One region of the Exiguobacterium sp. s138 genome, then DNA from elsewhere that is predicted to be linked to it. Evidence: riboswitches for the same ligand, from Rfam matches in the RefSeq annotation. Region 1 holds a riboswitch; the other holds the start of a gene.
The links. Region 1 has a riboswitch for FMN ahead of ribD (bifunctional diaminohydroxyphosphoribosylaminopyrimidine deaminase/5-amino-6-(5-phosphoribosylamino)uracil reductase RibD). Riboswitches for the same ligand answer to the same signal wherever they lie in the genome.
Positions count from the first base shown of each region.

Region 2: it holds a riboswitch for FMN, as region 1 does, so the genes downstream of both, KNP91_RS07735 (ECF transporter S component) here and ribD (bifunctional diaminohydroxyphosphoribosylaminopyrimidine deaminase/5-amino-6-(5-phosphoribosylamino)uracil reductase RibD) in region 1, are expected to answer to the same signal.

Region 1 is NZ_JACSMW010000003.1:480,034-494,810, forward strand. It holds gene treC (alpha,alpha-phosphotrehalase) at 1-1,396, shown strand, start outside; gene KNP91_RS09590 (alanine/glycine:cation symporter family protein) at 1,457-2,815, opposite strand; gene KNP91_RS09595 (DUF6612 family protein) at 3,007-3,816, opposite strand; gene KNP91_RS09600 (alkaline phosphatase) at 4,128-5,429, shown strand; gene KNP91_RS09605 (DUF4352 domain-containing protein) at 5,440-6,078, shown strand; gene KNP91_RS09610 (putative bifunctional diguanylate cyclase/phosphodiesterase) at 6,137-8,773, opposite strand; gene ribH (6,7-dimethyl-8-ribityllumazine synthase) at 8,902-9,360, opposite strand; gene ribB (3,4-dihydroxy-2-butanone-4-phosphate synthase) at 9,362-10,546, opposite strand; gene ribE (riboflavin synthase) at 10,543-11,172, opposite strand; gene ribD (bifunctional diaminohydroxyphosphoribosylaminopyrimidine deaminase/5-amino-6-(5-phosphoribosylamino)uracil reductase RibD) at 11,157-12,203, opposite strand; FMN riboswitch at 12,360-12,504, opposite strand; gene KNP91_RS09635 (M20 family metallopeptidase) at 12,662-13,873, opposite strand; gene KNP91_RS09640 (MetQ/NlpA family ABC transporter substrate-binding protein) at 13,900-14,721, opposite strand; gene KNP91_RS09645 (methionine ABC transporter permease) at 14,752-14,777, opposite strand, start outside.
Region 2 is NZ_JACSMW010000003.1:86,894-101,670, reverse strand. It holds gene lipA (lipoyl synthase) at 1-803, shown strand, start outside; gene KNP91_RS07785 (YutD family protein) at 908-1,288, shown strand; gene KNP91_RS07780 (general stress protein) at 1,373-1,825, shown strand; gene KNP91_RS07775 (DUF3055 domain-containing protein) at 1,870-2,145, opposite strand; gene glpX (class II fructose-bisphosphatase) at 2,182-3,162, opposite strand; gene KNP91_RS07765 (DUF86 domain-containing protein) at 3,317-3,760, shown strand; gene KNP91_RS07760 (TIGR01457 family HAD-type hydrolase) at 3,767-4,531, shown strand; gene KNP91_RS07755 (NifU family protein) at 4,577-4,804, opposite strand; gene KNP91_RS07750 (DUF1462 family protein) at 4,915-5,220, shown strand; gene KNP91_RS07745 (NAD(P)/FAD-dependent oxidoreductase) at 5,236-6,288, opposite strand; gene KNP91_RS07740 (YuzB family protein) at 6,381-6,614, shown strand; gene KNP91_RS07735 (ECF transporter S component) at 6,678-7,244, opposite strand; FMN riboswitch at 7,399-7,539, opposite strand; gene KNP91_RS07730 (HesB/IscA family protein) at 7,657-8,007, shown strand; gene KNP91_RS07725 (NAD-dependent epimerase/dehydratase family protein) at 8,141-9,007, shown strand; gene KNP91_RS07720 (GNAT family N-acetyltransferase) at 9,136-9,510, shown strand; gene KNP91_RS07715 (GNAT family N-acetyltransferase) at 9,507-10,028, shown strand; gene KNP91_RS07710 (NAD(P)/FAD-dependent oxidoreductase) at 10,090-11,085, opposite strand; gene KNP91_RS07705 (NAD(P)/FAD-dependent oxidoreductase) at 11,327-12,538, shown strand; gene KNP91_RS07700 (YuiB family protein) at 12,620-12,937, shown strand; gene glcT (glucose PTS transporter transcription antiterminator GlcT) at 13,039-13,896, shown strand; gene ptsG (glucose-specific PTS transporter subunit IIBC) at 14,114-14,777, shown strand, end outside.

The DNA.
Region 1 (14,777 bases):
CGATCAATTGATTGCGGAAGCCGGTAAACGCCAGTTATCCGTCATGATGGATATCGTCGTCAATCACTGTTCGACCGATCACGAGTGGTTCCGGCAAGGACAACATCCGGACAGCCCCTACCACGACTACTTCATCTGGCGGGACGAACCGACGGATTGGGTATCGAAATTCGGCGGACCTGCCTGGTCGTTTGACGAGGTGGCCGGCAAGTATTACCTGCATCTGTTTGACGAAACTCAGGCCGATCTCAACTGGGAAAACCCGGCACTCCGGGAAGCTGTCTATCAGATGATGTGCTTCTGGCGTGATAAAGGTGTCCGCGGTTTCCGGCTCGATGTCATCAACTTGATTTCAAAAGACGACAGTTTCGCCAATGACCCGACCGGTGACGGACGGAAACACTACACGGACGGTCCACGTGTCCATGACTATCTGCAGGAGATGAATCAACGCGTCTTTGCCGGTCATGATTTAATGACCGTCGGCGAGATGTCGTCGACGACACTCGATCATTGCCTCCGTTATTCGAATCTGAATGAGCAGGAGCTGAAGATGACGTTCAACTTCCATCATCTGAAAGTCGATTATCCGAACGGGGAGAAATGGACGGCGGCGCCGTTCGATTTCCTGGAACTGAAACGGATTATCTCCGACTGGCAGGTCGGAATGCAGGGAAATGCCTGGAATGCGATTTTCTGGTGTAATCATGATCAGCCCCGTGTCGTCAGCCGGTTTGGGGACGATACGGTTTACCGGGTCGAAAGTGCGAAGATGCTCGCGACGACGTTGCACGGTTTGCAAGGAACACCGTACATCTATCAGGGCGAGGAAATCGGTACACCGAATCCGGACTTCACGGATCTGACCGATTACCGGGATGTCGAGACACTGAACGCGTATACCGAAAAAGCGGCGCTTAGGGAGACGGAAGCAGACATTTTGGCAGCCATCCGTCAGAAATCCCGCGATAATGCCCGGACACCGATGCAGTGGGACGCTTCACCGCACGCCGGTTTCTCGACAGCGACACCGTGGATTCCGGTTCCTGAAAACCATACCTCGATCAATGTCGAAGCGGCTCTCGCCGACCCGGACTCGGTCTTCTATCATTACAAGCAGCTGATTCACCTGCGCAAACAGTATGACGTCTTGACGAACGGAAGTTACCGGCTTCTGACACCGGACGATCTCTCGCTTTGGGCGTACGAACGGGCGACCGACGACGAACAACTTCTCGTCCTGTCGAACTTTTACGGCACGGACCGTCCGTTCACGTTACCGGACGAGTGGCTCGACTATCAGGTATTGATTCAGAACTATCCGGAGGTTTCAGAGAAATCCGGACAGCTTATCTTACGGCCATACGAATCCGTCATGCTGTACCGGACGGTCTGACTACACAAAACCCCGCACTCTCAGTTGAGAATGCGGGGTTTTGTTTAGATGAAGTGATCTCTAGGACACGCGCCGGTTAGCTTCTTCCCGTTTCAGCTGTTCCCGGAACAACCTTGTTTCCGCAATGACGACGCCCGACAGACCAATCAAGCCGATCAAGTTCGGAATGGCCATCAGTCCGTTGAAGACGTCGGAAATCGCCCAGACCATGTTTAAGTTCGTCGTCATCGCCCCAAGTCCCGCGACGAGAACAAACAGAACCCGGTACGGTAAAATCGACTTTTGACCAAACAGGTAATAGATCGATTTTTCTCCGTAGTAGGACCATCCGAGGACGGTCGAGAAGGCGAACATGACAAGACCAATTGTCACGATATACTTCCCGGCCGGTCCAAGGAACACTTCAAAGCTGGCGGTCGTCAATTCGACCCCTTCGAGCTTTTTATCAAGTTGACCACCCATGACGAGCGTCAATCCGGTCATCGAACAGACGACAAGTGTATCAAGGAAAACCTGTGTCATCGAGACGAGTGCCTGCCGTCCCGGAAAATCCGTTTTCGCAGCAGCTGCTGCGATTGGTGCTGAACCGAGACCGGCTTCATTCGAGAAGACGCCACGTGCGACCCCGTAACGAATCGCGGCTCCGATCGCTCCGCCCGTGATTGCTTCATTCGAGAACGTACTGCTGAAGATTGTCGCGAGTGCTCCCGGAATCAGATCAAAGTTCATCACCATGATGAGGAGACCGCTTCCGACATAAAAGAAAATCATGAACGGCACAAAATAACTGACGACTCTGCCGATTGATTTGACCCCGCCGAGAATGACGACCCCCGTCGCCACCATCAAGACGATTCCGGTTACATACAACGGTACGTCAAACGTTGATTTCATCGCCAGCGCAACCGAGTTTGTCTGGACGCCGTTTCCGATTCCGAAGGCGGCGAGCGACGCGAACGCGGCAAACAGGACACCGAGCCATTTCTGTTTTAATCCCCGCTCGAGATAGTACATCGGTCCCCCGGCCATCTGTCCTTTCTCATCGACGACACGGTATTTGACGGCGAGAATCGCCTCGGCATACTTCGTCGCCATCCCGAACAATCCGGATAACCACATCCAGACGATCGCGCCCGGTCCTCCGAGGACGACGGCTGTCGCAACTCCGACGATGTTCCCCGTGCCGACCGTCGCTGCCAGTGCCGTCATTAAGGCTTGAAAATGGCTGATATCCCCTTCCGACGTATCGTCCTGGTGCTTCGAGAATGCCAGTTTCAAGGCATACGGAAGTTTGGTGATCTGAATGAATCCAAGTCGTATCGTCAAGTAAATCCCCGTACCGACCAAAAAGATGAGCAACGGCGGACCCCAGACGAAATCCGATACCGCGCCAATCCAATCACTGAACGATGTTCCCATTCCAATCCCCTCCTTCAATTTACTATGTACTTTTCTATTTTTTCAGAATTTACAGATTATTGTCAATGATTAATTTTTTATGCATACGATTGTCCATATTACATTATTGTATTTTTTACTGCTTAGTAAAAAGCAATCATCTATCCGGAGTAATCCGGGAGACGATTGCTTCTTTAGGTAAATCAGCTTTTTTATTGATTACCGCCCGGCAATTCCTGTGCATTTTTAGCTTCCATCGGCAATTTTATGGCTGGAATTTCATTAAATTTCGAGAACGTCGATTCATTTTTCATCGAAAAGTCCGTTTTCCCGTCAACCGCAAACTCCATCTCCATATCCATCGTTTTTGGATAGTAGGTTTTTGCATCGTAGGTCATCGAGTAGACCATCTTTTTATACTCAATTTGATCCATGACCTCTTTCATCTGATTAAATTGACCGGACTGTTCCAGTGAATCCTTCATAAACGCTTTCAACTGACCCCCTTTTAAATCCACATCCACCTGATAGACGTTACCGGTCTTTTTAACTGTCCAGCTGTCTTTATACTTTTTCAGTAATTGCAGGTTTTTATCTGTTGAGACGGTTGATTTCATCTGAGTCATCATCTCACCGAGTTGGGATGCATCCTGAACAAACCACTGATCATTTTGGGAGAGGTACAACTTATCATCGATGATATAACTTTCCACCTGAAGATCTTTTCCATCTTGCGGGTTTTTCATATTAACCGTCTGATGCATGGCGAGCGGTTCCTGAATCAGATCGACCGTTACCCTCTGATCGACCGTCATGTCGCCGACATCCGATGCCGTCGTTCCTTCCATCCGGAACGATTTAATGTCTTCTTGCGCATTCGATGCTTTTTTCAGCAACTCCGTATTCGAGAGCTGTTTCGACCCGTTTTCCCCTTGACCATCTTCTATCGTCTGGTCATTACATCCTGCCAGCCCAATTGTCGCCGTGAGGAGACCGACTGTCATCCACCTTGTCTTCTTCATCGTCATTCCTCCTTGAAATTGATTATCTTTATTTACGACTTATCACTGGAAAATGTTTCAAAACCATTTCTTATACTATTACCGTTCTGACTCTTTTTTACTCATCAAACTGAACGTCCCTTTGCCAAACGTAAAGTTTCTTTGATGATTCTTAACAAAACTTTACATCGGTCAAATGTGCGTTTTACACTCCAACGCTAGAGTTAGTCCTGTAGATCTGAACCGTACTCATTTTCCTGAAGGAGGAACCATTCATGACCTTGAAACGAATCATTCCTGTCCTAGCTTTATCGACCCTTTCCTTAAGCACGATGGTCTCGATGAACGATGCCGAAGCAAAAACGAAGCACGCGAAATCACCGGAAATCCGGAACGTCATCTTCCTGATCGGAGACGGGATGGGCGTCTCGTATACATCAGCCCATCGTTACTTAAAGAATGACCCTTCGACGCCACTGGCCGAAAAAACGGCGTTCGATCAGTATCTCGTCGGACAACAGATGACGTATCCGGAAGATCCGCAACAAAACGTCACGGACTCCGCTTCTGCCGCGACGGCGATGTCATCCGGCGTCAAAACATACAATGCGGCGATTGCGGTCGACAATGATAAATCGGAAGTTAAGACGGTTCTCGAAGCAGCGAAAGAACGCGGAAAATCCACAGGTCTCGTCGCAACATCGGAAATCACGCACGCAACGCCGGCTTCGTTCGGCGCACACGATGAGAACCGGAAAAATATGAATGCAATTGCCGACGATTACTTTAAGGAACGGGTCAACGGTAATCATAAGATTGATGTCCTCCTCGGTGGCGGAAAATCCAACTTCGTCCGACCGGACGTCGACTTGACGAAGTCGTTTAAAAAAGACGGCTACAGTTACGTCACGAATCTGGATCAACTGCAGACAGATCAAAACAAGCAGGTCCTCGGTCTGTTTGCAGACGGCGGACTGCCGAAGCGCATCGACCGTGAAAACACGGTTCCGTCCCTTGAGAAGATGACGAACTCCGCCATCAAACGTCTTGATTCCAACAAAAAAGGCTTTTTCCTGATGGTCGAAGGCAGTCAGATCGACTGGGCCGGTCATGACAATGACATCGTCGGAGCGATGAGCGAAATGGAAGACTTCGAACGCGCCTTTAAAGCGGCAATTGCTTTCGCGAAAAAAGACAAACATACACTCGTCGTCGCGACGGCCGATCATTCGACCGGCGGTTATTCAATCGGCGCGGACGGAATTTATAACTGGTTCGCCGAGCCTATCAAAGCGGCGAAAAAGACACCGGACTTCATGGCGGAAAAAATTATCAACGGAGCGGATGTCCGTCAGACGTTGACGACGTATATCGACCAAAAGAAACTTGCCTTGACGGAAGACGAAATCGGATCCGTCATTCGTGCAGCGGAGTCGCAGAAACTGCTTGATATCGATAATGCCATCGAAGCGATCTTTAATGAACGGTCACATACCGGCTGGACGACAGGCGGACATACCGGGGAGGATGTTCCGGTCTATGCCTTCGGTCCCGCGAAGGAACGATTCGCCGGACAAGTCGATAATACGGATCACGCCAAAATCATATTCGACTTGCTGAAGTCAAAGAAATAAGGAGTCTTTCATGAAACAATTAGTTGTTCTCCTGACGCTCGGAACGATTCTTTCCGGTTGCGGGAATCCGGTCCAAGAGGCAAAACAACCGGTGTCCCTTCCAAAACAGGAGCAGGTATCGATTGAAAAAACAGCCGCTTACGTCCCGAATCCGCAATTACCGGATGACCGGAAACTGACGAAAGTCGACGCATCAATTGCCGATGACAAAGGTGAATTGACATTAAAACAGTTTGTCCGTCCGGATGTAACACGTACGATCGGACCGATCAGGATGAAAGTCGAAGAAGTCAAAGTATTCCATGCCCGTCCGAGTTACGGGATGATTGACTTCTTTCACGGCTTCACCCATGACGAATCCTTTGATCTCGTCAAGACACGGGTAACGATTACGAATACGGGTAATGAGCCGGTCACATTTAATCCCGTCGCTCACTTTAAACTCGATACCAAGATCGAGAAGACGATCGAGGATGATATCTATCTTGAGTCGCTCGCTGCAACCTATGCTCCGGATGAAACACGGAGCGGAAACTTCGGATTCATCCTCGAACAACCGCTCTCCTACGTCGACTGGTTGACGAGTGACGTCCTGAGTACGAAACGTGATGTCCTTGGAAAAGGTTCGTCCCTTTCTTTGCGCTTATAATGCTAAAAGACCAAAAGACGATCCCTTCCTGTTTTACCGGAAAGGATCGTCTTCTTTTTTAGTAAAGAGCCGGGATTTGTTCTGCCGGCATCGGCCGGCCAAAGTAATACCCTTGCATCCGCGAGCATTCCAACCGGTTCAGGACGTTGACCTGTTCAAGTGTCTCGACACCTTCGGCGATGACTTCAAGATGAAGCGACTTCGCTAAGTGAATGATGGACGAAATCATCGAGTAACCGGTCGTTGCCGGCTGGATTTTTTCGACGAACTCACGCGGAATCTTTAATGTGTCGATCGGGAAATCCGCCAACCGCGATAAGGACGAATAACCGGTTCCGAAATCATCAATCGAAATCGTGAAGCCGAGGTCCTTCAGACGATTCATCGTCAAGACGGTCTCTTCGATGTCTTCAACGGCTGAGACTTCCGTGATTTCAAGATCAATCCGGGTCGGATCGACTTTTGTTTCTTCGACCAGCCGAATCAACGTCAGGACGAACGTCGGATGATGAAACTGTTGCATCGAAACATTGAGTCCGACTTTTAAGTTCAGACCGTCATCCTGCCACTGTTTTGCCTGTAAAAATCCTTCGCGCAAGACCCATTCCCCGAGCCGGATAATCATTCCGGCTTCTTCCGCCATCGGAATAAAATCGTTTGGTGTAATCATTCCGAGTTCCGGATGATTCCAGCGGATCAGTCCTTCAACGCCGACCATCTTGTACGTGACCGTATCGACTTGCGGCTGATAATGTAAAATCAACTGATTGGTTTCGATAGCAATCGGCAGCTCCGACTCGAGTCGCAAGCGGTAGGACGCTTTTTCGGCAATATCTTCAAAGAAGATAATAGATTTGCCGCCACCCGTTTTCGCCTGATACATCGCAAGATCGGCCTGCTTCAATAACGTCACGACATGTTTTTCCGACGTCCGCCGGCAGCTGACCGCTCCAATACTTGGATTGGAAATCAATTCGATTCCTTCAATCGCATACGTTCGTTTTAAATCATCCAGCAGACGGGCCGTACGGCATCTCGCCTGATCATCCGACGTGACATTCCGCAGGATGACAGTAAACTCGTCTCCTCCTTGCCGGGCAACGAGATCGTCCGGTTCGACGGCTTCTTGGAGGCGTTTTGCCACTTGAATCAGTAACTGATCCCCGACATGGTGACCAAACGAATCATTGACGAGTTTAAAGTCGTCGAGATCAATGAAACAGAGGACGATCGTCTCATCGGCTTGTTCCGTTTCGATTAAATGGTGCAACACTTCTTCAAAGTAAGTCCGGTTGATGGCACCGGTCAAATGATCATAATAGGCAAGCCGGCGAATCTTTAATTCATTTTCCCTAATTGTCGTGATATCCTGACCAATCCCGTACATTCCGACGAACCGGTCCCGGACGCGAATCGGAATGTTGGTTACGTTCAGCAACACATCCGGACCGCCGGATTTTTGGAAAATAGTTTCAAATTGCTGTGCTGTCGCCTTGTCTGTCGACGTCTGTTGCCATGTCGTGAACTGACGATACGTTTTACCGACTAACTCTTCCGCATGCTGCTCCGTTAATTTTTCAAAAGACGGATTCGCGCTCTCAATCCGTCCTTTCAGATCAAGGGAATAGACGGCATCCGGATGGTACGTGAACAACGACTTGTAGCGTTCTTCACTGACTTCCAGCTCATCCGCCTTTTCATGAATTTCCTGAATCAGTTCCTGGTGACTTAAAATCATCAGAATCTGGCGGACTAAAATCAGAAGAATCGTGACAGCACAACCAATCATCAACCCGTTTAAGGCTTCGTCCCGACGCGCATAGAAAGCCATCGTCAAAAACAGCAGAATAACCAGTAAATACGGTAAAAATAACTTTCCGACCTGCACTTTTATCCGTTGTTTCGACTGTCTGTCTTCTTTTGAATCTACCGGACTAACGATATGCCCCGAGACACCGACCATCAGTAATCCAAGGATGAATAACGGGTCAATCAACCGGATCGCATTGTCTCCACTGACGGTCGTCATATAGACAAATAACGTGTCCGCTCCAACCTGAAGTAACAGTCCGGCAAATAGAAACTGAAACAAGCGCCGCCGTTCGTACCACTCTTTTTTCTCGAACAGATAATAAATACTGATCATACAAAATAACAAAACGATGTCGCACAACGGATAAGCAAAGGCTAACATCACCTCGGCGTTCGATGCGAACGGTGTATCAAACAACGGCCGGATCAGGAAATACCAACTGTACGTGACCGCCACCGTCATGACGATGGCAATATCAAAAATAAAGCTGAGCAACCGATTTTTCGTAACGTGCCGGTGAATTAAATGAATGAAGGCGATTAAAAAGAAAACAGACTGCAAAACATAAAAAATATCTGATACACCGGGAAACGGTACGTCGACTTGCAGGATGTTTTCATAGGTCAACCAGATGATTTCCGCAATCAGATAACTGCCAATCCCGCAGGCCAGGTACAGAAAAAACCGCCCTTCCTGCTGATTCGGATCTCGTTGCGCCCGAACCAACAGGATGGTCGCGAACAGACAGCCGAAAATCGAGAATAAGTTACTTCCCCAAGACACCCATTCTGATTGCTGATTAAAAACAAGGAGCCAAATATAATATCCCGCAATGAATCCGACGATTCCAGGCAGATAATACGATTTATTCACACCACCCATGGATTGTTCCCTCCCTTTGCGAACAGTCTTTCTCTTTTGATTAGGGATGATGTCAGCGAAGTCCTGCGCCATCAAGAAAAAAGAGACCTGTTCCGTGAAGAAACAGGTCTCAAGACTCAGTTATCTCATTAAATGGTGCGCAGTAAGTTGGCCATTTCAATCGCAGAAACCGCCGCTTCATATCCTTTGTTACCGGCTTTTGTTCCCGCCCGTTCGACAGCCTGCTCGATCGAATCCGTCGTCAGAACACCAAAGATAATCGGCACGCCTGTTTCCCGTGAGGCGCCGGCGACCCCTTTCGCGACTTCGTTGCAAACATAATCATAATGTGATGTCGCGCCGCGGATGACGGCCCCGAGTGTGATGACAGCGTCATAGTTCCCGCTTTTCGCAAGCTTTTCCGCGACGAGTGGAATCTCGAACGCTCCCGGTACCCACGCCGTGTCGACAGCGTCCGCCGCGACGCCGTGGCGACGGAACGCATCGTTCGCTCCACCGACTAATTTTGATGTGATCAATTCATTGAATCGTGCTGCGACGATCGCGACGCGCAGTCCTTCACCTGTTAAAAATCCTTCGAATACCATGTTAGTTTCCTCCTTGGATGTCGAGCAAATGCCCGAGTTTCGTTTGTTTCGTCTGCAGATACTGTTTGTTTTCCGGAACCGCCGCAATTTCAAGCGGAACCCGTTCAAGCACTGTGATCCCTTCGTTTTCCAACGCCTGCTGTTTTTCAGGATTATTTGTCATCAGACGGATTTTCGTGACTCCCAAATCGTGCAACATAGCGGCGGCAACGGAATAATTGCGTAAGTCTGTCGCATAGCCGAGCGCATGATTTGCTTCGACCGTATCGAGCCCCTGTTCCTGCAACTCATAGGCTTTCAGTTTTGCCATCAAACCGATGCCGCGTCCTTCCTGCCGCAAGTAAAGAACGGCTCCGCCTTCCTGACCAATCCGTTCCAGTGCCGCGTCGAGTTGCGGACCGCAATCACACCGTTTAGAACCGAAGACATCTCCCGTCAGACACTCGGAATGCAGCCGAACGAGCATCCCGTCTTCCGGCTCTCCTGATAAAACGGTCACATGCTCTTTTTGATCGGGCGTCGTATAACCGAGCATCCGGAATGCGCCATGCACCGCCGGAAGCAGGACGTCCGCTTCCCGTCGGACCGGACGTTCAAGATAGGCAACAAGCGCATCGATCGTAATCATCTTCAACCCGTGGACTTCTTTATACGTCAGCAAATCATCCACACGGGCCATCGTTCCGTCCTCGAGAATAATTTCGCAAATGACGGCTGCTTCAGCACTTCCCGCAAGACGGGCCAAATCGACACCGGCTTCCGTATGACCGCGTCGTTCGCGAACGCCGCCCTCTTTTGCAATTAAAGGGAAGATATGACCGGGACGTTTGAATTGTTTAGGCCCGTCCGTCAGCATCCGTTGAATCGTCAAGGCACGTTCCGCGGCACTGATGCCGGTCTTCGCGTCTTCATGATCAATGCTGATCGTAAATGCCGTCCCGTGCGGATCGGTATTGACATCCGTCATCGGGTTCAGCTCAAGGCGTGCTGCAAGTTGCGGGCTGACCGGGACACAGACAAGTCCTTTCCCGTGCGTAATCATGAAGTTGATCTGTTCCTGTGTCGCATGTTCCGCGAGGAGGATCAGATCTCCTTCATTTTCCCGATTTTCATCATCACAGACGATGATCGGACGTCCGTGTTTTAAGTCTTCCACCGCTTCTTCTACAAGATCAAATCCGTTCATCCTGCTCCGCCTCCTAAAAATGCCGACCAATCCGTCTTTTGTTCCTGCTGCGTAAAGTGATACAGATGTTTTGCCATTAAATCACACTCGATATTGACGAGCGATCCGCTTTGCAACCGGTCAAACGTCGTCACCTGCCGCGAATGCGGAATCAACGAGATGGTCAGACTGTTTGTCTCGATGTGCTGAATCGTCAGGCTCGTTCCGTTAATCGCAATCGAACCTTTCGGAATACAATACTTACGCCAGTCACCGGTCTCAAACCGGTATTCCATCGCTTCACCGTCCGGGCGCCGGCTTAAGAACCGAGCCGTTCCGTCGATATGTCCGCTGACGAAATGACCGCCAAACCGTCCGTCTGCCGGCATCGCCCGTTCGAGTTGAACCGGTGTGCCGACCCGTAAGGTCTGAAGAGACGTCGCCCGAATCGTTTCGTGCACGGCATCTGCCGTAAAAGCCGTCGAAGTCATCGCCGTGACCGTCAAACAAATCCCGTCAACCGCGATACTGTCACCGATTTTTGTTCCTTCGAGTACATGCTGCGCTTCAATTTCAAGCGCCAGACCATTTGGGCGCGGAACTTTGCGTTTGAGCGTTCCGACTTCTTCAATCAATCCTGTGAACATAAGCCGTCTCCTTTCCGTTCGTAGCGCAGGTGGACATCCTGTCCGATTTGCTTGACGTCCGTTAAGTCAAACCGGTCTTCGATTTCGACAGTACTTGATAATCCCGGCATTCCACGTAGAACCGATGGTGCTTGATAGACCTCAAGACGGTCGACAAGGTCGGCTTCTAAAAACGCCGACTGAATCGTCGGTCCGCCTTCGATCAATACACTGCGGATGCCTTGGTCGTACAATATGTCTAAAATCTGATTCGGTGTCGTATACGTGCCGACGAGAACCGTGACATTCGATTGAACCGAGACACGCGGTTGTTCCGTCAGCCAGTACGTCGTATTCAAGCCGTCACGGAAAATTTGCGCCGTTTCCGGCAAACGTCCGCGCCGGTCGACGACGATCCGGATTGGTTCCGGTCCGGCTTCCGTCCGTAATGTCAATGCGGGATCATCGACCATCACCGTCTCACTTCCGACGAGAATGGCGTCGTGTGTCGCCCGCAACTCACGTCCGGCTTCTCGCGCTGCAACTGACGTGATAAAGCGTTGTTGCCCTGTCGTGACGATCCCGTTTAAACTTTGTGCGACTTTGACGGTGACGTTTGGGCGGTGACGTTTGAGACTTTGCCAAAACGGTGTATACAAGCGAACGGCTTCGTCTTCGAGCAGTCCGACTTCGACTGTCAGCCCCGCGTCGCGCAGCCGTTTGATGCCTTGTCCGGCGACGATGGCGTGACGGTCTTCGGTCGCGACGAACACCCGCTTGATGCCGGCAGCTAAAATCGCTTCCGTACAGGGGGGTGTCTTGCCGTGATGGTTACACGGCTCGAGCGTCACGTAGAGATCGGCACCGCGCGCCGCCTCTCCTGCCATTTTTAACGCTTCGACTTCCGCATGCGGTCCACCCGCAAACCGGTGGGCGCCGAAGCCAAGCACTTTTCCATGTTTCGTAATGACACAACCGACACTCGGATTCGGACTGGTTTGTCCGTCTAACATCCGTGCCAATTGCATCGCCTGATGCATTCGATTATTCATGATTTCGCTCCTTTCAAAAGAAAAAACGCCGCTGCAGATGCAGGGCGTCATGATTGAAGGGTCACGAAAGAAACGTCTTGTTTTCTGCTAAAAAGCATACAGAAATAGACCTTTTTCCGAACAGATTTTTTCAGAAAATGGTTTCAAGCACATTTTTTCGTTCTTCTCCCATCCGGACTTTACCGTCGGCCCTGGAATCACACCAAGTCAGCCATAGTGCGTACACTATGGGTCGCGGGCTCGTCGATTTAAAAATCGCATCACCGCCGGTTGGGATTTTCACCCTACCTCGAAGAACTGGTTATTCAGTTGTACAGGTCAAGACTAGCACAGGTTATTTTAAAATACAAAAAAGAATTTGTTTTCTTTTTTTGTGATGCAAGAAAAAAAGTATGATTTTCCCGCCCGGTGGTCAAGAAAAGATCCGGCGGGAAAATCCATACTTCTGTCTGTCCCGGTTACGTCAAATAACCGTTTTTCCGGTCGTGAAACTCCTGTTTGACCGTACCGAGCAATGAATCATCCGTCAGCAGGCGTAATCCGGTCCGCGCCAGAATTTTAGCTCCCGTAATCAAAGCTTCGTCGCCCTGTTCCGATTTTGCCGCCTCCCGGAAACTTTCGGTATGCGCCACTAAATCATCAGCTCCGATCTTGATATACGGATGAATCGTCGGCAGGACTTGACTGATATTTCCGGCATCGGTCGAACCGAGTCCCGGCCGTTCGTCCGTCTTGACATCTTCTCCGAGCGCCGTCGCTTCTTCGCGGAAAATCTCGTCAAACGTCCGATTGAACAGCAGGTTATCAACCTCATTTTGGAAGGCGATGACCTCAAGCGTTGCCCCGGTCGCTAGAGCCGCTCCTTCAGCAACAGCTCTGACTTTCTTCGTCACCGCATTCAACCGTTCCCGCGTCGTCGCCCGGATAAAGAAACGGGCCTTCGCGTACTCCGGAATGATGTTCGGTGCATCTCCGCCATCCGTAATGATACCGTGAATCCGGATATCACTCGGCAACTGTTGACGTAACGCGTTGATCCCGTTAAACAACTGAATGACGGCGTCAAGCGCATTGATCCCTTCTTCCGGCGATGCCGCCGCGTGAGCCGGTTTGCCGGTAAAGGCAAAATCGAGCGGATCGACAGCAAGTGACGAACCGGTGATCCGGGTCTGTCCGGACGGATGAACCATCAGGGCCGCGTCGATCCCTGTCAGCAGATGATGTTTGACGAAACTGCCTTTCGCACTGCCGTTCGGCCCGCCTTCTTCCGCCGGTGTCCCGAGAACGACGACACTGCCGCCGACTTCATCAATGACCTTGCTGAGGGCGATTGCTGCCGCGACACTCGTCGTGCCGATGATGTTGTGACCGCACGCATGACCAATCCCCGGTAATGCGTCATATTCAGCGAGAAAAGCGATGGTCGCTCCCGGTTTATCCGAAGTCTTCCGGGCCAAAAACGCCGTGTCGTGTCCCGCGACACCAAGTTCAACTGTAAATCCTTCCGCCGTCAGTCGTTCCGCATGATGGCGTGACGCAAAATATTCTTCATTGCCAATCTCGGGTGTCGCATGAATCCGGTGGCTTGTCTCGAGGTAAGACTCGCGTTTTTGTTCAATATCCTGTTCAATCGTTTGTGTCAGGTTTTCCCGTTTTGTCTGAATCGTCATTTCGGTCAGCTCCTTTGGATTTTTAGTTATTCGCCGATGTCACTGAGTGGGACGAACGTTGGAATCGTGCTGCCTTTGTATTCTTTTTTGATGAAGGCCGCGACATCGTCCTGCTGATACAGCGAGGCGATTTTCTTAAGCGTCTTTTTGTCTTTGTCTTCCGTCCGGGTCGCGATGATGTTGATGTATGGTTTTGCCGTCTCGTTTTCATGGAGAATCGAGTCCTTGATCGGGTTGAATCCGGCATCGACCGCGATTCCGTTATTGATGATCGAGGCCGAGACATCCGGCAGAACGCGTGGTGTCTGACCGGCCACGACCGGGACAATTTTCAGTTTTTTCGGATTCTCGACGATTTTATCAACGGATCCGTTGCCGTCAAAGTCATCCGGCAATTTAATCAAGCCGGCTTCCTGCAACAGCAGCAATGCCCGACCCATGTTCGTCGCTTCGTTTGGAACGGCAATCTTTCCGCCGACCGGAATGTCTTTGACGTCCTTGACCTTATCCGAATAAATTCCCATCGGTGCGATGACCGTCGTCGCAATTGGCGACAGTTTTAACTTATGTTCTTTTTTGAAGGCGTTAAAGTAAGAAACCGTCTGGAAGGAGTTCGCATCAATTTCCCCTTCCGCCAGGGCGAGGTTCGGCTGGACGTAGTCGGAGAACTTGACGAGTTCAATCGTGATGCCCTCTTTCTTCGCCTTTTTCGCGACGTATTCCCAGACTTGTGTATCAGAACCGCTGACCCCGAGCTTGACCGTCTTTTGATCTTCTTCTCCGGAAGCGGCACATCCCGCAAACAATACCGTCGTTAATGCTGCACCAATCGCTAAACCTTTTTTCATCATCCATCTCTCCCTTTTTTCTCTCTTTTTTTAGTGTCTCCGAATTTTTCGTGCCA
Region 2 (14,777 bases), 390 kb from region 1:
AAAAGCTTCACACGGTATGTGAGGAAGCAAAATGTCCGAACATTCACGAGTGTTGGGCGGTTCGCCGGACGGCGACATTCATGATTCTTGGAAGCATTTGTACACGGGCCTGCCGTTTTTGTGCCGTGACGACAGGACGTCCAAATGAACTTGACTTAGAAGAACCGAAACGCGTAGCGGAATCCGTTCGTCTGATGAATCTGAAGCATGCCGTCATTACAGCGGTTGCACGTGATGATTTAAATGATTTCGGGGCAGGGGTATATGCGGAGACGGTACGGGAAGTCCGTCGCATGAACCCGGAAACATCGATTGAAGTTTTACCGTCCGACATGGGTGGGAACTTCGAGGCGTTGCAGACGCTGATTGAAGCCAAACCGGACATCATGAACCATAACATCGAGACGGTTCGCCGTCTGACACCAACTGTCCGGGCGAAAGCGACATACGACCGAACACTCGAATTCCTGCGCCGTTCAAAAGAACTGGCTCCTGAAATTCCGACGAAATCAAGTCTGATGTTGGGTCTTGGGGAGACATGGGAAGAAATCCTGCAAACGATGGACGATCTTCGTGCCAATGACGTCGATATCATGACGATCGGTCAATACCTGCAACCAACGAAAAAACATTTGGATGTCATCAAGTACTACACACCACAAGAGTTTGCCGAACTCAAGCAGATTGCGCTCGGAAAAGGCTTTTCACATTGTGAAGCCGGTCCGCTTGTCCGTTCGTCGTATCATGCCGACGAACAGGTCAACGCTGCGAAAAAAAATAAAGCCGCTTTACCGATTGATTGATACCGACAGACCGTCCACGCCACGTGCGAGGACGGTTTTCTGCTGTCTGACGATTCGTTTTCAAGTATGATTATGGTAAGATAAAGGAAGCAGGGGGTGGAAAAATGATACAAGTCAATCGTGAAAGATATGAAATCGTGGAAGAAAAAAGAGAAGGATTCAACGAAGAAGCATTCATCGGACGTTTCAGTGATGTTCTCGAGAAATATGATTATATCGTCGGAGACTGGGGGCACGGACAGTTGCGGCTCCGCGGTTTTTATGAGGACAATCACGAAAAAGCAACCTTCGATACAAAAATCTCCCACGTGGCGGATTATTTGTACGAGTATTGCAATTTCGGCTGTGCCTATTTTATCGTCAAACGGATGGAATTCGTAGAAGGAGAAGAAGCACCACCTCGCTTCGACGGATCTTCGGCGAATACGTTAAAACTGAAACGGAAGTTTTCGGCAGCGAAAGAAGAGATGAAAGAAGAACAGTAATCAAAATGACATCTGAAAAGACGTTTCTGATTGGGTGATTTCGGCTAATAGTATAGTATCACGCACCTATAGGGGGAACTATCCATGAGAATCGTCGGGATTTACAAGTCTGTACCAGAAGTTGTCAGTGCTGTTCATGATTTACGTGTCGCAGGTGTTGTATCAACAGATTTGAAAGTCGTTGCCCATGATCGATATGATCTGGAACAGATCGAGGAATTGGCCGATTTGAACAATCATCAAACATCAACACGTCTGTCGCAGGAAGAACATATGAATCTGTGGCAGGAGATCAAAGGAATCTTTAAAAAAGACAGCAACGGACCTTCTTCACACAGCGATGTCCTCGAAGCGAGTGGATTAACGAAAGATGATGTCAACCGTGCCAATAAAGCAGCGGAAGAGGGACAATTCGTCTTACTCGTCGGCGATGAAGCGGATCAACATTCGGAACGTAAAGCCCATGATGAATCCGACAATACGAATGTCTTCAGCGGTCCCAACACACTCAACGAGCGTAACGACCGGTTACTGTAACAGTAAAACAGCCAACTCCCTTCGGGAATTGGCTGTTTTTTTGCTTATAATCCGATATAGTCGCGTAAGTATCCTTCAAGTTCATCCGCCGCTTCATCCTCAAGATCAAAGGCATGAGCGATATAGCCGGGTTCATCAAAGTCATCCGGACCGATGATGGCAAACCGGTTGGATAAGAGATTCAACACTAAAATCTTTCCGAAAAAATGTTCGGAATGGGTGATCGCTAAATCAAACCGGCTCGTCTCACCAATCCAGCAAACGAATCGGGTTTTTGTCTGTTCGACGTCATCATATAAAAAATCACGTTCTTGCATCATCTGTCAGTTCCCTCATTTCCTTCATCTCTGCTTAGATTAAAGGGTTTGAGGAACCTTTTGCAAGTACGGTTTACGTGACAGGCTGTGTTCGGCGATGACTTTCCGGATCGTCCGTGTTTTTGAACGCATGACGAGTGATGTCGTCTCGACGATATCATCCGTCAAGAAGCGGACGCCGTCGAGCATTTCACCTGTCGTCACGCCTGTTGCTGCGAAGATGCAGTCGTCACTTTTGATCAGATCATCAAGCGTCAACAATTGCAACGGATCCGCAAGCCCCATCCGGATGACGCGTGCTGTTTCTTCCTCGTTCATCGGGTGCAGACGTGCCTGCATATCGCCGCCCATTGCTTTGACGGCAGCTGCTGTGATGACGCCTTCCGGTGCCCCACCGGTTCCAATGAAGATATCGATGCCCGTTGATGGTGAGAGCGGAGCGATTCCGGCTGATACATCGCCGTCTTCAAACAGACGGACACGTGCGCCGACACGCATTGCCGCTTCCCGGAAGTGATCATGGCGCGGACGATCCTGCATGATGACCGTGACATCTTCAATCCTTTTCTGATTTAGTTCTGCTGCTTTTTGAATGATGACTTCAAGCGGATCGTCAAGTGAGACATGTCCTTTTAAGTTTGGTCCGACTGTCAGTTTATCCATATACATATCCGGTGCGTGTAACAATGCTCCCTGGTCAGCGACCGCGATGACGACCATGGCGTTACCGAGACCTTTTGCCACGATGTTCGTTCCTTCGAGCGGATCGACGGCGATATCGACGATAGGACCGCTTGTCGTACCAACTTTTTCGCCGATGAATAACATCGGTGCTTCGTCGAGTTCCCCTTCACCGATGACGACCGTTCCTGCCATGTTGACGGTGTTCAAGACTTCGCGCATGGCTGTTGTTGCCGCATCATCGGCTTCGTTTTTCTTCCCCCGGCCAATCCATTTGGCGGATGCCAGTGCAGCTGCTTCTGTTGCTCGGACGATTTCTAGTGCTAATTCGCGTTCCATCTATGAATAACCTCCAAGTCACCTAATGTGACATACTATTTTCGTAAAAATCTAAATTGAGGATAACACATTGCGCAATGTGATGCAAACAGCCTTTCTGCTTTTCATGTTTCGCCGATAGAGCTAAAATGAAGGGTGTGAGGGGGAATGGAAGATGTATTTTGTGAATCGTGAAAAGATTGAACAAACCGTGGTTTGTTTGGAAACGGCATTGCGTCAAAGTAAAGAGTTAACGGGGGATGCTTTGACGGTTTCACTGGCGTGGGAACGGATTGGATTTTTAGTGATTGAAAGCATCATCGACATCGGAAACAGTATGATTGATGGTTTCATCATGCGTGATCCGGGAAGTTATGAAGATATCGTCATGATTTTAGAAGATGAGCGGGTCATCGACGCGTCACTTGCGACGAGTTTGAAGCGCATCGTGGCACTCCGGACACAAATCGTCCGTGAATTTACGACATCAAGTACAGCGGAAATCCGCAACGTTTTGTTTGAGGAAGAAACACAATTACGTCGTTTCCCGGACGCGGTCCGACATTATCTAGAGACAGAACTCGGACCCGTCTCGGCATTTTTACCAAATGAGGAGTGAGTCAGCATGAAGGCAAAAGGCTATTTATTTGATTTAGACGGTACGATGTATAACGGGACAGAACCCGTCAAAGAAGCGGTTGATTTCGTCAACCGGTTGCAGGCAGAAGATGTACCGTATCTGTTCGTTACGAATAATGCTTCGATGACGGCAGAAGCCGTCGCTGAGAAATTACGCGGCATGGGTGTTCACTCGAATGCGGAACATGTCTTAACCAGTGCGATGGCGACAGGTCGCTACATCGCAGAACTCGATCCGGGTGCGAAAGTCTATGCCATCGGAGAAGGCGGATTGGTTGATGCTCTTGAGCGTCAAGGCTTACAAGTCGTTGCGGATGAGCATGCCGATTATGTCGTGATTGGTCTTGACCGTCAGATCACGTATGAGAAGTTAGCGATCGGAGCCCTCGCGATTCGGGCCGGCGCCCGTTTTATCTCGACGAATGGAGATATCGCGATTCCGACAGAGCGCGGCTTCTTACCGGGGAACGGGGCGTTGACATCGGTGTTACGCGTGACGACGGAAAAAGAACCGTTTTATATCGGGAAACCGGAACCGGTCATGGTCAATATTGCGGCTGAGATGATCGGTCTTGCGAAAGAAGATCTCATCATGGTCGGAGATAATTACCATACCGACATTTTATTCGGGATCAACGGCGGTATCCGGACGATGCATGTCAACTCCGGCGTTCATACACCGGTCTTCATTCAAGGACAGGATGCCCAACCGACCTACATGGTCGATACGTTGGCAGAATGGATTCTTTAAACAAAAAAATCCCCATTGACGGATGTCAGTGGGGATTTTACTTCATTAGAAAACTTGTTCGACTTCAACGACGCCGGCTACTTCTTCAAGCAGGGCACGTTCGATACCAGCTTTCAGTGTGATTGTTGAACTTGGGCAGCTGCCGCAAGCTCCCATCAAACGGAGTTTGACGATACCATCTTCTACATCTACGAGTTCAACGTCTCCTCCGTCACGAAGAAGGAACGGACGCAATTTTTCGAGTACTTCGTTTACTTGATCAAACATTTCCATGCGTAAACACATCCTTTCTTATAGAATCATTGTAACAGGGTTGAAAAATGTTCTCAATCTGGAAAACTTGTATACTAAAAAAGAAGTGTAACAAATAGGGGGGACCACAGATGGAAATCAAGGTATATGGGGCGGCACAGACGTGTCCGAGTTGCGTCGGGGCACCGAGTTCAGAAGAGACCTACAGCTGGCTGCAAGCCGTTCTTGGACGGAAGTACGAGACGGCATTGACTTTTGAATATGTGGATTTCGAAGCGGCACCGGTCGAGGATGAATGGATTACGGCTCTTCAGGACGATGTTTATTTTTATCCGCTTGTCCTGCTTGACGGTGAGATGGTCGATGAAGGATACGTCCAGTTGAAAAAAATTACGCAGGCAATTGACAGAAGACTTGAAAAAACGGCCCCGGAATGACCGGCGCCGTTTTTCTTATTTAATCTTTTTATGTTTCCAGAGCACACCGGATTTCAGAAGGCGTGGAACTTTCCCTGTCAACGCCTGTTTCCCCATGACGATGCCGAAGCCGTCTGACTTTCCGAGTGATCCGAGCATACCGCGTAATTTGATTTCCGGCAGTTTCGGCAATGTCTTGCCGGCCCATTTTGCCTGCAGGACATCGACGACCTGATCCGCTTGATGCTCCGCAAGCTGACCGCTTGGCGCATACGGGAGACTGGCACAATCCCCGATGACGAACACATTTTCATGTTCCGGCACATGGTGGTGTTCCGTCAGCTTGATCCGTCCGCCGCTGTCAGCTTCAAAACCAAGATCACGGACGACTTTAACCGGTTGCGTACCCGCTGTCCAAATCGTTAAGTTCGATGGATAGGCGTCATCCCCGTTTTGAACATCATCCGCCGTGACGAAGGTGACGTTCGAGTTATTGATGACTTCGACGTCATGCTCCTCGAACCATTCCTGGACGTAGGTCGACACTTTATCCGAGAGGAAGGACAGAACGGACGGTCCCCGGTCGAATAGGCGAATTTTCAAATCTTTCCGGCTTTCGTGCAGTTCACTCGCGAGCTCGACTCCGGATAATCCGGCTCCGACGATGGAAACGATCGCACCGGGTGAAAGTCCGCAAATCGCCTGTTGTGTTTTCCGTGACTCTTCGAGTGTCTGGATGCTGTAAGTAAACTCTTGTGCCCCCGGTATGTTATGGTATTTATCTTCACAACCTAAGGCGATGATCAAATCATCATAAAACAATTCCGTTCCGTCTTGCAGATGAACGGAGTTCGTCTCTGGTGAAATCTTTACGACATGTCCATACTTATATGAGAGATGTTCCCCTTCCGGAAACGCGATCCGGACATCCCGGTCCGACAATGTTCCGGCAGCAAGTGCATAGTACTCTGTTTTTAACGCGTGGTACGGTAAACGATCGACGAGCGTCACAGCAACATCTTCATCCTTGAATCGTTCACAAATCCGCATGCCACCATATCCGCCACCTAAAACAACCAGTTGCTTCATAACTTAAAATCCCCCTTAGTTCCCCTAAATCAGTCTGACCTTGTATAATACGACATGAGGAAAGATAATTCCTGCCTGAAGGAGGAAAAAAAGTGAATCCGATTATTGAATTTTGTATCAGTAACTTAGCGACAGGGACTCAGGTCGTCATGCAACAGCTCGAACGGGACCCGAATGTCGATGTCGTCGAATATGGTTGCCTCGGTTATTGCGGGATTTGTTCGCTTGACCATTTTTGTCTCGTCGATGGAGAAACCGTTGTCGGGGAGACACCGGAAGAACTGCTTGAAAAGATTTATCAGAAAATCGAAGAAAACGAGCTCTAAAAAAATCCCCGTGTCTCACAAGAGACCGGGGATTTGTGTCTGTCAGCGGGCGCGGCTTCGGACTTAGACAGTTTGTTGACGACGTGTCATCCAAGGTTTTAGTTTCAGGAACAGCGGGATGAAGAGTGCTGAGATGAACATCGCCTTGATGATGTTAAACGGTAAGATACCGGCTGTAATCGTCGTCCACTTGACGGCAGGGTCAAGCATGTAGTCCATACCGAAGAACCAAGCGTACGCTGGAAGAATCAAGATATAGTTGAGGATGGCAAGACCGAATGCCATCGTGATCGTACCTGCGACAAGACCGGTTGCGAGACCTTTTGTCGATTTCTTTTTATGATAGAACCAACTGACCGGAAGAATGAAGGCAACGCCAGCTGCGAAGTTGGCAAGCTCACCGACCGGAACACCACTTCCACGGAAGATGTAGTACAGGACGTTTTTGAGTGCTTCGACGATGACGCCGGCAACAGGTGAGAACATGATTGCGGCGATCAAAGCAGGAACATCACTGAAGTCGATCTTCAAATAGTTCGGTAAAAACGGAAGCGGGAAATTCAGTAGCATAAGAACAAATGAAATTGAACCTAACATCGATAATGTGACCATTTTTTGTGTGCGTTTCATACGAGTATAATCTCCTTTTGCTCGTTCCTCTCGATGAAGTATTGGCATGTCTGCGTTCAAAATAAACCCCCATCGAAGTGTTCGATGGGGGAGAAGTCCGCAGTAAACTAAGCCTGATCGATTTTTGCAAAATCGGTTCAAGAAAGAAACATGCCGCCATCTTCTCCCATCCAGACTATACTGTCGGCTCCTGAGTTACACAGAATCAGCAAATAGCGCCCTATTCGCTCGCGGGCTTCAGGCGAATCGCCTGTTTACCGCCGGTCGGGAATTTCACCCTGCCCTGAAGATGGAACGATTTAATTTTTTTTAATACAACTTATTTATACAACGAATTCAAGATTGTTTCAAGCAACTAGGTTTCGATTCCCCTTAAAATTGCGTATACTAATAAAAAAGGGAAGGTGATGACATGATTCATTTAACAGAAGCGGCCGCACTGCAAGTCAAAGAAATGATGTTGCAGGCGCCGGACGATGAACAAAATCTGCGCATGCTCGTCCAAGGCGGCGGATGCAGTGGTCTCTCCTACGGCATGGGGTTTGACAGTGAAAAAGAGACGGACTTGACCTTTGAGCAACACGGAGTCAAAGTCATCGTTGATCAAAAAGATTATCCGGTCGTTAAAGGACTGGAAGTAGATTATAAACAATCCATGCTCGGAGGCGGATTCACGATTACGAATCCAAATGCAATCGCGACATGCGGTTGCGGGACGTCGTTCCGAACGGCGACGAATGCCGGCACACCGGGCGGCTGTTAATGAAATGACTTGTATCGCAGACGATTGCCGTCTGCGATTTTTTTGTTTTCACGAGCGATTGACAGGACTTTTCAATGGAGATGGAGAAGGACTAACAGGAACGTTAGCACGCTATGATGAGGGAGGACTATCGATGCGAAAGGTACTGATTTTCGGTGGAACACGCTACTTTGGTCGACGGTTGGCATTACGGCTCGCGGAATCGGGGGACGATGTGACGATTGTCACGCGTGGGGAACATACGCCGCCGGTCGCGAAGGGCTTGACATTTTTTAAAGGGGACCGGACATCAAGCAGTACGATGAAGGATCTTGGAAGTCAAAACTGGGATATCATCTATGACAATATCTGTTTTAATCCGTATCAGGCGAAGCTTGCGGTCGATGCCTTCGAAGGAAAAGTCGGTCGTTACATTCTGACGTCGACGATGTCGGTCTATGAGCAGGGCGGGACAAACATTTCCGAGCGGTCCTATAATCCGTTTCCCGGGAAATATGATCTTGAAAAAGAACATGATTACGGCGAAGGAAAACGTCAGGCGGAAAGTTATTTCTTCCAACGTGCGACTTTCCCGGTCATTGCCGTCCGTTTCCCGGTTGTCCTCGGACCGGATGATTACACGGAACGGCTGATCTTTCATGTCAAACGGGCACTAGCCGATCAACCGGTCATCGCTGAAAATCTGTATGCGAAGATGGGATATATCTCGAGTTACGAAGCGGCAGCTTTCCTCGAGTGGTGCGGCCGTTCGACGATGACAGGACCGATTAATGCCGCGAGTGACGGCGTATTATCGATTCAGGACTTAATGGATAAGATTGATCACGTGGCAGGAACGACATCACGGTTTGAGACGACAGGCGAAGAGCCGTCACCGCTTGCACCGGATCACGATTTCTATATGGATACGACGGCAGCCAAACAAGCGGGATATCTCTTCCAACATGTTGATGACTGGCTTGATCGTTTGATTGAAGAGGAGGTCCGGAACCACAAATGATTACCTTAATTAAACCATCGCTGCACTTGGAACCGTAATACCTTGATTATGTATCAGAGTGGCAAGAGTCCGGTGAAAGCATCGTTCCGAGTGTCGTCAGTAAAACGTTTCTGCCGTTGGAGGATTTTTTGGAAGAACAGGAACAAGAGGAACGGGTGGCCCCGACGAACTGGGTGACCCACTCGACGTATTGGTTGTATGACGGGGAAACGATTGTCGGTGCAGTCAATTTCCGGCATGATCTAAACGATCAATTGCAACAAGTCGGAGGGCATATCGGTTATGGCATTCGACCGAGTGCGCGCAATAAGGGGTATGCGACGGAAGGATTACGGCAAGCGCTTGAAGTTGCGCGAAAGCGGGGACTTGCCTCCGTCTTGATCACTTGTAGTGCGGATAACACCGCATCCGGTCGTGTCATTTTGACAAACGGTGGTCAAGAAATCGAATCTTACATCAAAGAAGATGGAACACGGGTCCGGCGATTTATCATTCCACTATGAATACCGGATTTTTAACGATTCGACGAGCCGACATGGAAGACGCTGCTGCGATTGCCAGGATTCATGTCGCATCTTGGCGGGAAACATATCGGACGATTATTCCGGATGCATATCTCGATGAGTTATCTGCGGAGAACCGGGAACCGGGTTGGCGGAACAGTCTTGCCGAAGGTCCGGTTTTCGTGGCACTTGATCAGACAAACGAAATCGTCGGTTTTGCGAACGGTGGACCAAATAGGGAAAATGATACGACGGAGGGAGAGCTGTACGCGCTCTATCTGTTGAAAAGTCATCAGGGGCAACGAACCGGTAAACGGTTGTTTGATCACGTGTTGGAAGATCTCAGGCGGAAAGGCTTCTCGTCTTGTATGGTAAGTGTGCTGGCAGATAACCCGTCCCGTCATTTTTACGAACGTTTCGGCGGACGACTCGTTTCCGAAAAAACCATCGAGCGGGGTGGGAAACAGCTGAGTGAGTGGACGTACCGAATTACACTCGATCCCGTATCCAACGCATAAGCCCAAAAAACAGCGTCCCTTCGATTTCCGAAATCGAGGGGACGCTGTTGTTCGTGATCACTTAATGATTTTTCACTTTTTCGAACAGACTTGTTGAGTGTTGCGGATGGCGGGCTGATGGATCAACAAGCAACTTCGCCTGGTTAACGGCAATCGGTGCTTCTCCGAAACCGGTCGCGATCAATTTGACACGACCATCATACGTCGCGATGTCGCCGCAGGCAAATACGCCGGGAATCGCAGTTTCCATCTTCGAGTTGACACGGATGGAATTCCGTTCGAATTCGACCTCCCACTCTTTAAGCGGTCCGAGTGATGAGACGAAACCAAAGTTACAGACGACATCATCAGCACCGACGACAATCACTTCATCCGTTTCGGCATGTTTGAATGTCAGCGTCTCGATACTGTCTTCTCCGGTGACGGATTCAAGGGTATAAGGTGTCATGACATTGACGGACGAGTTATGCAACAATTCGACCGTATGCTCATGGGCGCGGAATTTATCACGTCGGTGAACGAGTGTGACGGATTTCGCGATTGGCTCGAGCATCAGCGACCAGTCGACTGCGGAATCACCACCGCCGAGCAGGACGACCTGGCGATCTTTGAAGCGGTCCATCTCGTTGACGAAGTAGTGTAAGTTACTGCCTTCAAATCGTTCTGCGTCCGCGACACCGAGGGGACGAGCAGCAAATGAACCGTTCCCGGCTGTCAGGATGACGGTTTTCGTATAATGTTCCCCCTTGTTCGTGACAAGACGGATCAGTCCATCATCGAGACGTTCGTATGCAAGGACGGTTTCGCCGAGCACATACGTCGGATCAAATTCATTTGCCTGTTCCAGCAGCCGATCGACCAGGTCCTGGGCTTTGACTTTCGGGAAGCCGGCAATATCGTATATATATTTTTCAGGGTAGAGCGTCGCTAGCTGTCCGCCGAGTTGCGGCAGACTTTCGATGACTTTCGTCTTCATTTGACGCATCCCTGAGTAAAACGCGGTGAACAGCCCGACCGGACCGCCCCCGATAATCGTGACATCATATGGTTGGTGCATCTGAGTCCCTCCTAAAATTGGATACCTCTATTATATAGGAAGTAGGGTTCGATGTTGCAAGTACGGGACATCTCACATTTTTTTGGGTTTGCATAATTTCCCTTTGCAATCTATGATAGAAAATGGTTCAATAAACGTATAGACGTGTGAACATTATTTGAACAAAGTTTTTGAGCATTTATCTGCAATTGAATGTGAAGAAAATCACAACAAAACTATTATGCGTAAGGGGTATCAGAACATGAACACACCAAACATTGTTATTCTTGGAGCCGGCTACGGTGGATTGATCACAGCAGTCAACCTTCAAAAGAAACTTGGCGTCGACCAAGCCAACATCACATTAATCAACAAACACGATTACCATTACCAAACAACGTGGCTACATGAACCAGCAGCAGGTACGATGTCTGCTGAACAAGCGCGTATCTATATCAACGATGTCATCAACCCTTCACGCGTCAAGCTTGTAAAAGGAATCGTCGAAAAAGTCGATACAGCAAGCAACACAGTGAAACTCGTCGACGGTGGAACAGTCCCTTACGATTATGTCGTCGTGGCACTCGGCGGAGTTCCTGAAACATTCGGAATCAAAGGATTGAAAGAGAACGCTCTAACAATCAGTTCATTGAACAGTGTCCGTAAAATCAAAGAGCACATCGACTACTCATTCGCAGAGTACAAAACGACAGGTTCAACAAACCGTTCACTCTTGACGATCGTCGTCGGTGGCGCTGGGTTCACGGGTATCGAGTTCATGGGTGAGCTCGTCAACCGGATTCCTGAACTGTGCAAACAATATGACATCCCGCGCGAACTCGTTCGTGTCGTCAACATCGAAGCTGCACCGACTGTTCTTCCAGGATTCGATGCAGATCTCGTAAACTACGCACATAAATGGCTTGAGCGCCAAGGCATCGAGTTTAAACTCGGTAACGGCATCAAGGAATGTGGACCGGGCAGCGTTACATTCGGACCGCTCCAAGGGGATACAACAGAAACAATCGAAGCGAACACAATCATCTGGACTGGTGGCGTCAGCGGTAACCCTGTTGTTGCAGCGTCTGGTTTTGAAGCAATGCGTAACCGTGTTGTCGTTCAAGAAGACCTCCGCGTTCCTGGGCATGAAAATGTCTTCATGATCGGTGACTGTTCAGCTGTTATGGATCCGGCTTCAAACCGCCCATACCCGCCGACAGCACAAATCGCAACACAACAGGCACATAAAGTGGCTGAAAACATTGCTGCACTCATCGGTGGACGTCAAACATCGACATTCACATACGAGAACAAAGGAACTGTCGCTTCACTTGGTCATAAAGATGGAATCGGAATGGTCTTCGGTAAGAAGATTTACGGCCGTAACGCATCGTTCATGAAAAAAGTCATCGACAACAAACATTTCCTTGAGCTTAAAAAGATTGGTCTTGCCATCAAAAAAGGTAAATTCTAAGTTCACGTTTTAGGCAAATGTACACTCGTGCATTTGCCTTTTTTGTCGGTTATACTAAAAGAGATTCAAAGGGGGAACATTATGCATATCATTCAAGCCGTGATCGGGAGTGTTCTATATCTCGTCATGTTCTTTAGTATCGGTTTTATCTTAAACATGTTGTTACGCAGTACGTGGATCATGCTTGTCCTGTATCCGATCATCATCATCATGATGATTGATAATCAGTCGACACTGGATTATTTCACGAATGCGCGTGAAGCAATCCCGAAACTCGGGGAACGCATCATGGGTCTGCAGACGGCGGATATCACGATGTTCGTTGCCGGTCTTGCCGGAATCATCATCGCCGGAATGTCAATTCGCTTCCTGCGTAAGAGCGGTTACCAAATGTTTTAAAGTCTACTTGAGCGAGTAGGCTTTTTTAGTATGTGAAAACACGTTATAATAAAATCAGTGTCTTTAAAAAAATGTGTAAGAGCAGATAGGGTTGAGAGCGAATGGATAAACAAATGTACCACGTTATCAAAGTCTTAAATAATAATGTCGTCATTTGTTCGACTGGTGCCAACCAGGAAGTCATTATCCTCGCAAAAGGGATTGGCTTCGGTCGGAAGCCAGGCGATCAACTAACGGATCTTGATAAATTGGAAAAAGTGTATACGTTAAAAGATAAAGACGAGCAAGCGCAGTACAAGGCGCTTGTCGGACATCTGGATGAAAACTTCATCGCTTTGATGAATGAGATCGTTTCAATGATCGAAACGCGATTCGGAAAACGGGTCGATGAGCACATTCATATCGGACTGACGGACCATTTGACGTTTACGTTCAAGCGGCTCGAACAGGGAATGGAAGTCACAAATCCGTTTCTTGCGGAAACGGAAGCGTTATATCCGGAAGAGTATGCGCTCGCTGAAGAAATCGTCGAATTCATCAGTGCCGAGATGAACTTTTATTTACCTCCGGCCGAAACAGGATTTATCGCCCTTCATATTCACTCGGCGACGAACTTCAAAGATGTCCTCGAAGTGAACCGGCATCATCAATTGGTCGGATTGATTGCCAGTCATATTGAACAACGATTACAAATTAAAATCGACCGGAAATCACTGGATTACAAGCGTTTAATCCGGCACTTGCGTTCAGCGATTGAAAGGGTTTCCAATGGGGAGTACCTAGAGGCGCCAGAAAAAGTAGAAAAGCTATTGCGCGAAGAATATCCGCTGTGCTATGATACTGCTTGGGAGCTGATGTCCATCATGGAACGTCAGTTGAAGAAAGCGGTACCGCGCGGTGAAGCGACGTATCTTACGATGCATCTGCAACGCTTAGTGCAGTACGATTTAGGTAAATGACCGCACGGACTACGTGTTACTGATACGATCAGGCATGAGTGGGATGTCGGGCAAGATGATTTATTTCCGTTATTTTTACGGGATAAGTGTATTTTGTCTACAATCCGCTCGTGCCTGATTTTTTTCTGTAAAAATCGGTCAGATGTCTGACTTTTTTCGACCTGTCATTGGTATTATTCCTTATTCTTAGCTCGTACATCAAAAGGAGGAAACACACATGTTCAAACAGATTTTCGCTGTTCTTCAACGTGTCGGTAAAGCGTTGATGCTTCCTGTTGCGATTTTGCCTGCTGCCGGGATCTTACTTGGATTCGGTAACGCGATGCAAAATCCGAACTTGACGTCAAAACTCGAGTTCTTAAAAAATGATGCAATCATTAAGGTTGCAAAATTGATGGAAGCAGCCGGGGACATCATCTTCGGTAACTTAGCACTCTTATTCGCGGTCGGTGTCGCGATCGGATTAGCAGGGGACGGCGCAGCCGGACTTGCAGCCATCGTCGGATTCCTGATCATGAACAAAACAATGAGCGTTTGGCTCGGCGTTACACCAGAAATGGTCGCTAACGGACAAGGTTACGCTAACGTACTCGGTATCCCGACACTTCAAACAGGTGTGTTCGGTGGTATCATCATCGGTTTAATCGCAGCCTGGGCCTACGGGAAGTATCATAATCTCGAATTGCCGCAGTTCCTCGGGTTCTTCGCAGGAAAACGTTTTGTTCCAATCGTTACAGCAGTTGTTTCATTATTCGCAGGTCTTGTACTTGTTTTCGTTTGGCCGTTCGCTCAAGACGGATTGAACACATTCTCCCACTTCATGATGGAGAAAAACCCGACACTTGCAGCTTTCGTCTTTGGTCTCATTGAACGTTCATTGA